DNA from 2 places in the Sinomonas soli genome. Region 1 is predicted to be linked to the other one. Evidence: predicted binding sites of a transcription regulator. Region 1 holds the regulator's gene; the other holds the start of a gene.
What was found. Region 1 encodes LexA, which represses DNA repair genes until DNA is damaged. Its sites were predicted from a motif close to TCGAACANNTGTTCGA; they were not measured.
Positions count from the first base shown of each region.

Region 2: ACYVKZ_RS04430 (HNH endonuclease signature motif containing protein) is a predicted target of LexA. The motif match lies at 2,149-2,164, and genes of this name have one in related genera.

Region 1 covers NZ_BAAGSN010000016.1:43,436-47,642, forward strand. The annotation lists gene hisB (imidazoleglycerol-phosphate dehydratase HisB) at 1-214, opposite strand, end outside; gene ACYVKZ_RS16065 (histidinol-phosphate transaminase) at 262-1,383, opposite strand; gene ACYVKZ_RS16070 (LysM peptidoglycan-binding domain-containing protein) at 1,473-1,844, opposite strand; gene lexA (transcriptional repressor LexA) at 2,204-2,911, shown strand; gene ACYVKZ_RS16080 (ATP-dependent DNA helicase) at 2,920-4,207, opposite strand, start outside.
Region 2 covers NZ_BAAGSN010000004.1:228,058-232,264, forward strand. The annotation lists gene ACYVKZ_RS04425 (ABC-three component system protein) at 1-581, opposite strand, end outside; gene ACYVKZ_RS04430 (HNH endonuclease signature motif containing protein) at 825-2,060, opposite strand; gene ACYVKZ_RS04435 (GNAT family N-acetyltransferase) at 2,234-2,752, opposite strand; gene ACYVKZ_RS04440 (hypothetical protein) at 2,863-3,177, opposite strand; gene ACYVKZ_RS04445 (DUF3107 domain-containing protein) at 3,182-3,406, opposite strand; gene ACYVKZ_RS04450 (TetR/AcrR family transcriptional regulator) at 3,484-4,065, opposite strand.

The DNA.
Region 1 (4,207 bases):
TGTGGGTGTCCCCGGTCGCCTTCACGGTCAGGTCGATCAGCGAGTGCTTGGACAGCGCCGTGAGCATGTGGTCGTAGAACGGGACGCTGCTGGAGATCTCGGAGCGGCCGGTACCGTCGAGGTTGACCTCGACGAGGACCGACGACTCGCTCGTGGTGCGCTCCATCCGCGCGGTCCGCTGGGTCACGGGCGCGGTCTGCAGCTCGGTACTCATGGGTGTGTGTCCTTCGATCAGGCGTCTGCGGGGGGTGCTTCTCTATTCTAGGCGGCGGGCAGGCGCCCGTCCGCGGCGAGGAGCTCCTCGAGGCGGGTGAGGAACGCAGTCGTCTCCCGCTCGGTGCCCGCGGTGACCCGGAGGCTGCCCGGGATTCCGACGTCGCGAACGATCACGCCGGCCTCGAGCAGCCCCTGCCAGGTCCTCTGCGGGTCGTCGAGGCCCGTGAAGAAGACGAAGTTCGAGTCCGAGGACGCCGGGGCGAGGCCCATCCGCTCGAGTTCCTTCACGATGCGGTCCCGCTGGTGCTTGATCTCCTCGACCTCCGCCATGAGTGAGGCGCGGTGTTCGAGCGCGGCGAGTGCGGTGGCCTGGGTGACGGCCGAGAGGTGGTAGGGCAGCCGGACGAGGCGCAGGGCGTCGATGACCTCGGGCGCTGCGGCGAGGTAGCCGAGCCGGGCTCCGGCGAGGGCGAAGGCCTTGCTCATCGTGCGGGTGACGATCAGCCGGGGGCGGCCGGGCAGGAGCGTCAGAGCACTGCGGGTGCCGAGCTGTGCGAACTCGGCGTACGCCTCGTCGACGATGACGATGGCCTGGCTCGCCTCGCCTGCCTCGTAGACGGCCTCGACGACGTCGAGGCCGAGCGCCGTGCCGGTCGGGTTGTTGGGCGAGCACAGGAAGACCACATGGGGCGCGAGCTCGCGCACCTGGCGGGCAGCCGAGGCCGCCGTGAGCTCGAAGTCCTCCTCGCGGGTGCCCTTCAGATACGCGGTGCCGGTGCCGGCGGCGAGCAGCGGATACATCGAGTAGGTGGGAGGGAAGCCGAGCGCCGAACGTCCCGGGCCGCCGAAGGCCTGGAGGATCTGCTGCAGCACCTCGTTCGAGCCGTTGGCTGCCCAGAGCTGCTCGGGGACGAGGCCATGACCGAGGTACTCCGCGAGGGACTCGCGCAGCCGGGTGAATTCCCGGTCGGGGTACCGGTTCAGGCCTCCGACCACCCCGCGGACGGCCTCGACGATGGCATCCTGGACGTCCTGCGGGACCCCGTGGGTGTTCTCGTTGACGTTGAGCTGGATGGGGACGTCGATCTGCGGCGCGCCGTAGGGATGCTGGCCGCGGAGGTCATCGCGAAGGGGAAGCCGGTTGAGTCGTTGAAGCTGGTCGTCCACCGCTCCAGCCTACGCCAGCGCCCTCGGCCGTCCCCATTCGGGGGCGGCCGGGAGGGGCGTCCGTGACGCTCCCGCCGGAGCGGGCGCGGCTACCGCAGGACCGGGACGAGGATCTGCTCGCCGGGGAGCACGCGGACGCCCGTGAGCCCGTTGAGGTCCTGGATCTGGCTGATGGTGACCCGAGGGTCCTGGTTCGGCACGCGCCGCGCCGCGATCGTCCACAGGGACTCCCCCGGCTGCACCGTCACCGTCACGGCGCCGCCGGGGCCGGTGAGGGGCTGGGCGGAGGCCTGGGCTGGCGCAGTGAGCGCCGCCCACGCGACGAGCACCGCCAGGGTCGCGAGGAAGAGCGGGATGACGACGAGGACGATGCGGCCCCGCCGCGTCAGGCGCAGTGCCGGACGGGGGGCCCGCGCCGTGCGGGGCGCCGGGAGCGTGCCGAGATGGATCGCGTGTGCCATGGTCTGCCTTCCCCTGCACGACCCGGGCCCCGCCAACGCGCGGCCTCCGAACCATGTTCTTCGAAGCTCCGACGCAGGGCCGGAGTCCGGATGTGCAGTTTTTTCGAATGCATCTTCGAACTGTTGTGATCCTTCTTAGCACCTGTCGGCGAAGCATGTCCAGACTCGCTCGAACATGTGTTTGAAAGGTGCCCTGAACTGTCCTACGGTGGGAGCAGCACGGGGCACGGGCCCGAACATCGGTCCGGCTGCTCCCTCCGGAGGCCATGGATCCATGGTGCGGAGGGGGTCCGACAGTTCTGGTCCCGAGCCGGCACAGGCCGCGGAATCCCGCGGGCGGGCGAAGGGACAGGGACGGCATGGCACCACGGACTAAGGCGGCGAAGGGGCTGACCGCGCGCCAGAAGAGGATCCTCGAGACGATCCAGCGCTCCGTACAGCTCAAGGGGTATCCGCCCTCGATGCGCGAGATCGGCGACACGGTCGGACTCGCGAGCCTCTCGAGCGTCACCCACCAGCTGTCCCAGCTCGAGAAGCTCGGCTACCTGCGGCGCGACCCCAAGCGGCCGCGCGCCATGGAGGTGCTGATGCCGCTCACGCTCGACGAGGGCGAGCTCAGCGTCAGCGGCGAGGGCGCCGCGGCGCTGCTCGGCGCCGGCGGGGCCACGCTGGAGACGATGGCGTCCGCAGCCGACACGGCCATGGTCCCGCTCGTCGGCCGCATCGCCGCCGGCGGGCCGATCCTCGCGGACCAGGCGGTCGAGGATGTCATGCCGCTTCCCCGCCAGCTCGTGGGCTACGGGGAGCTGTTCATGCTCCGCGTCAAGGGCGACTCGATGATCGACGCGGCGATCTGCGACGGCGACTGGGTCGTGGTCCGGCGGCAGAACAGCGCCGAGAACGGCGACATCGTCGCCGCCCTGCTCGATGACGAGGCCACGGTCAAGACGTTCCGGCAGCGGGACGGGCACACGTGGCTCCTGCCGCAGAACACCCGCTACGAGCCCATCCTGGGCGACGAGGCGACCGTCATGGGCAAGGTCGTCTCGGTGCTGCGCTCCGTCTGAGCCCGGCGTCAGCCCGCCTGCGCGAGCCTTCCGAGCGCATCCAGCACGACCCGGCGGTCGGTGGTCCCCCACAGCGGCGGCAGCGCCCCGCGCAGGAAGGCGCCGTAGCGCTCGGTAGCGAGACGCGAGTCGAGCACGGCGACGACCCCGCGGTCCGCCGTCGTGCGGATGAGCCGCCCGGCGCCCTGGGCGAGGCGGACCGCGGCGTGGGTCGCGGAGACGCTCATGAAGCCGTTCCCCCCTGCCTGCGCGACCGCCCGCGAGCGGGCAGACATGAGCGGGTCGTCAGGACGGGGGAACGGGATCCGGTCGATCACGACGAGCCGGCACGACTGGCCGGGGACGTCGACCCCCTGCCACAGGGACATGGTCCCGAACAGGCAGGTGTCCGGCTCTGCCGCGAACTGCTTCACGAGCGCGCTCATGGACGACTCGCCCTGGCACAGGATCGTGGTGTCGAGCCGCGTGCGCAGCTCGTCTGCGGCCTCCTCGGCCGCGCGCCGCGAGGAGAAGAGGCACAGCGCCCCGCCGTGCGAGGCCGCGAGGAGCGCCTCGAGCTCGTCCAGCGCCTCGGGTGAGACGCCGCGGCCGGGCTTGGGGAGGTGCCGGGCGACGTACAGCATGCCCTGCTTCGGGTAGTCGAACGGCGAGCCCACGTCCACGCCGGTCCAGGTGGGCGCCCCCGGGCCGAGGAGGCCGAGGGCGCCCGCCGTGGGCTCGAAGGCGGAGCCGATGGCGAGCGTCGCGCTCGTGAGCACCACGGTGTGCCCGTCGAACAGCCCGTCGCGGAGCCTGCCCCCGATGCTCAGCGGGGCGATGTGGAGCATCGCCGGCGCCTCGTCGTCGGGCGCGGAGTAGCCCGTGACCGGGTCCGGGGCGCCCATGCGGGTGACCCAGACGACCTCGCGGTTGGCCTCGGCATCGAGGAGCCGCTCGCAGACCTCGAGCACCGCCATGAGCCGGGACCGCGCGACCTGGCGGGCTCCGTCAGCAGACTGGGAGTCGCCGGGCTTCGACTCGGAGAGGGCCACGCGGCAGGCGTCCCGGACGAGGGCGACGTTCTGGGACTGCTCCTCGTTCAGGCCCCGTGGGAGGAGGCCGGTGGGCGCCGAGGTCAGGGAGAGCTCGAGTGCGGCCGCGGCGCCCTGGAGCGCCTCGACCGAGATTGCGCAGTGCCGCCGCGCGCTCGAGGCCGCGGCCTGGATCATCTGCCCGGACAGCTGGGCGCTCACGGCGCCGGTGACGCGGTCGGCGAGCTCATGGGCCTCGTCCACGACCACCACGTCGTACTCGGGC
Region 2 (4,207 bases), on a different contig from region 1:
CGCTTCGCGACGATCTTGAGCTGGAATTCCTCGACGGCAGCTTCGTAGTAGCGCAAGCTCGTGGTGTTGGCGGGGCTTGCAAGAAATCTCTCTATCTCGGGTGTGTATACCAAGTACCGGTCTGCGAGCGTCCGAGCGAACGTCTCGGACATGTTGTTGACCGTATTTTTCTGACGGTAGGAGATTCGATCTACGATGGAGGCGTCAAGTGGGGGCAAGGGAGCACTGAGTTCTTCGGCTATTGCGAGGATGATTTCCGCCAAATCAAAGCTGTTCACCAGCAATGGGCCGTCTAACGGATCAATCCGCGCCAACGATGGAAGGTCAGGAAACTCGCGTAGGAGTTCGTCGAGGTATTCTACGCCTGCAAGAAAGATTCGGTTGCGGTCCATTCCGGAACCCTCCGCAATCTTGTCCATTATTCGCGGGGCAACCACCCCTCCGAGGCGTCTGTTGCTGAAGAGTACATAGTTATCTAGCTCGCCTTGATCGACCAGGCTCTTTATGCGCGGTATTTCCTTACTCAGAACGGCGGTTTCGGAGTTGCCGTTGAAGTCCGCATCGCTGTAGTGAGCGTTCACTGCATTTGTATGCTTGGCTTGGAAGACTGTTACGCCTGTCCAAGGCTCACGGGTACTCGGAAATTGTTCCGCTGTTCCCTCGAACCGCGCATCGCGGCCGCCATCCGGTCCCGCAGCAAAGGACTGGACACCCCGTCCAAACAGCTTGCGTGAACACTGCACCACTAGACGCTCAAATTGGCTGTCGTCGAGGTCTTCATACGGATACGACACATGGGCACTTTACCTTCTCCAGGCCGGTCATCACTGCGAGCACGGCTCGCCCCCCAAGCGTGGCGTCTGCAGAGGAATGAGGACGGCTTTACGGCGTGCGAGGTTGGCCGCGTCGGTCGTGCCCCCGTCCTGCCACTCCGTCGTGTGGTCGGCCTCGGCGGTGCGCGCGGGGCGGGTGCAGCCGGGGACGCGGCAGCCGCCGTCGCGGTATTCGAGGAAGCGCCGCAGCCCTGCCGGAGGCCGGTAGGCGGTGCGGCCGAGGGCCAGGGGCGTGCCGTCGGCATCGGTGAAGAGCCGCTGCCAGGTGGGTGCGGCGGCGGCGAGGGCACGGGCGGTGGCCGGGTCGATCGGCCCCTGGCCGTCCAGGAGCGCGGGGGCGTCCGAGGCGCCGAGGGCGACCGCGGCCGGGATGTGGACGACGATCTCAGCCTTGACCCCGGCGAGCAGCTCCTCCGGGAACGGCACTGTGGCCGGCGACTCCGCGGCCGGCCCCTGCCGATCGGTACTGACGCTGTCCATGAGCACGAGGTGGGCCAAGGCGTCCGCGCGGAGCTGGGCGAGGGTCCGCCCGTCCTGGCGGTCGCGGTGGTCACCGGCGCGGGCCCGAGTGGTGCGGGCGAGGGCGTCGAGGCGCCCGTACATCCCGGCGGCGGTCTCGGCGGGGAGGAGCGCGGACAGAGTGCACAGGCCGTCGTCTTCGGGCTGGAGCCACACGCGGCGGTCCTCGCGCGCCCCGGTGCGGCGGTGGGCGATGGAGTCAGGGTGGAGGCGCTCGCGCAGCTCGCGGGCGAGGGTGCGGAACTCCCCGGGGGTGCGCAGGCGGCCCTTGCGGGTGCGGACGCGGGAGAGGGCCTCGAGGGCGAAGGGCTCGGCCGCCCGCTCGGGGAGAGTGGCGGCCTGGTCAATGAGCGCGCGGGCATGGGCCTCGGTGATGTCCCCGGAGGCGAGGGCCTCGTGCACGGCCGGGTGGGCGTTGACCAGGGCGGTGGAGAAGCTCAGGGCGCGGGCGGCGGCGTGCTCGGACGTGCCCTGCAGGGCCGCGAGCTCGGAGACTGCGACGGCGTGCGCGATGTTCCCGCCGAGGCGCGTGGGCTGGCCGTGGCGGCCTTCCAAGGGCTCCTCGGCGATCTCTGCGGCGAGCCGGTCGACCAGCACCGCGCGGAGGGCAGCGCTGTAGGCGTCGAAGTCGGCCAGGGCCTGCAGCGCCCGCGCAGTCCCTCCTGGGCCGGCTAGGGCCTCGGCGGCCAGTTCCAGGCCGCCGGCCAAGACATCGGGGAAACGCGACGCGAAAGACAACTCCTCGACCGCACCCACCGCGCCACCCCCCACCGCCCGTTCGGCCGACCACCTTCATTCGAAGATATGTTCTAATTCTATCGTCTCGAGGGATGCACGTCCATGGTCGGGGGGCAATGCCACGTGGTGCAGGCCCGGTTCGGCTAGTCCGGAGGGCCCACGCCGCGCCGCATGAAGAGGCGCGGCCAGCGGGTCAGCCCGAGCGATTCTTCCTCGGCGCGGATCCGCACGAGTCCCGGGCCCAAGGCCGGGGCGTGGATCGCGCGGAAGCCGAGGCGCCGGTAGTACGGCGCGTTCCAGGGCACTGAGGCGAACGTCGAGAGCGTCAGGGCCGGGACGCCATGGCCCTCCGCCCACCGAGAAGCGTGGTCCAGCAGCGCCCGGCCCACGCCCCGGCGTGAGTGCCCCGGGTGCACCGACACCTGCTCGATGTGCAGGCAGCCGTCGACGAGCCGCGCAAGGAGGTATGCCACGGGAGCGTTCCGATCCTCGACCGCGACCCATGCCAGCCCCTCGCGCTGGAACCGGCGGAGCGCGTCGAGCGAGGGCGGGTGGTCGTCGGCGATCTCGGCCATGCCGAGGCCCCGGAAGGCCTCGCCGGCCGCCCCCTCGATGTCCTGGAGGGCCTGCAGGTCGTCGCCACGGACCGGACGGATGCGCATTCCTCCATCATGGCCCGGACCCAGCATCGGCTGGCCCCGGGGCAGAGAGAAGGCGCGGACGACGGCGGGTGGTGACCACCCGCCGTCGTCCGCGCCTTCGCGGAGCCGGTTCAGCCCCGCCGGAGGATCTCCGTGAGGGTCATGACGTCGCGCCCCGTGCGGCGGCGGCCCAGGATCAGCGGCACGCAGACCGCCGCGGCGATCCCGACCGCCATGGGAAGCACCCACGGCATCCACGTCAGGCCCGCGATGTAGCCTGTGCCCGCGAGGATGAGGATGATCCACACCAGGCAGGCAGCGGCAACAGCAGCGCCGACCGGGAGCATGATCCCGTAGGCCTCGTGGTGGCGGTCGACGGCCCAGGCGATGAAGCCCGCGGCAGCCACCACGAGGATCACGATGACGAGCGACCAGACCGTCTCCACAGGATCAGAGGGCGCCGAAGCCCACGCGGCGCGGCTCCTGCGCGCCGAGCTCCACGTAGCCGATGACGCCGGACGGCACGATCACCTGTCGGCCCTTCTCGTCTTCGAGCCGCAGCTGCTTGCCGTCAGCCAGGGCCTCGGCGACGAGCTTTGCGACCTCGTCCGCGTCCTTGGTCGACTCGAGGACGATCTCGCGGCCGATGTTCTGGATGCCGATCTTGATTTCCACGTGACTCCTTGTGTCGGTGAAGGCTGAAACGGAACCGGACCGGCACACCGGCCGGGCGACGGTTCCCTATGAGTACCTTAGGCCTCTTTGGGGAAGCGCGAGATCCCCTTCCACACGAGCCGCGACACGAGGTCGGCCGCCACGTCGATGTCGAGGGAGGACGACTTCTCGAGCCAGTACCTCGCGCTCACCTGGGCCAGCCCCGCGAGGCCGCGGCCGAGGAGCTGGGCCTCGAGCAGCGGGAGCTTGGTGTCCGAGGCGATGACCTCGGCGATGGCCTCCGAGAATCCCCGGTTGAACGTCTCGAGGCGCGAGGCCACGTCCGGGTCGTTGACGAGGTCCGACTGGAAGACGAGGCGGTGGGCCTGGTCGTCGGCGGCGATGAAGTCGAAGTAGGCGCGGATCACCGCGTTGACGCGTTCGCGGTTGTCAGTGGTGGAATCCAGCGCGGCCCGCATGAGCTCGGTGAGCGTGCCCAGATGGCTGTCCAGCAGGGCGATGTACAGGTCCCGCTTCGACGGGAAATGCTGGTACAGGACGGGCTTGCTGACCTGGGCGGTCTCGGCGATCTCGTCCATGGCGGCTCCGTGGTAGCCGTTGGCCGCGAAGACCTCGAGGGCGGCTGACAGGAGCTGGGCACGCCGCTCGTCGCGTGGCATTCGGGGCGAGCGCGGGGTCGTGGCTCGCGGTTCGGTACTCACTTCAGACGCCTTTCCGGGGGCTCGGGCCTGTGGAGCGTGGCCCAAACGGTAGTCCCACTCTACCCGGCGGTCATCACCCAGCGCCGAATCCGTGACCGTT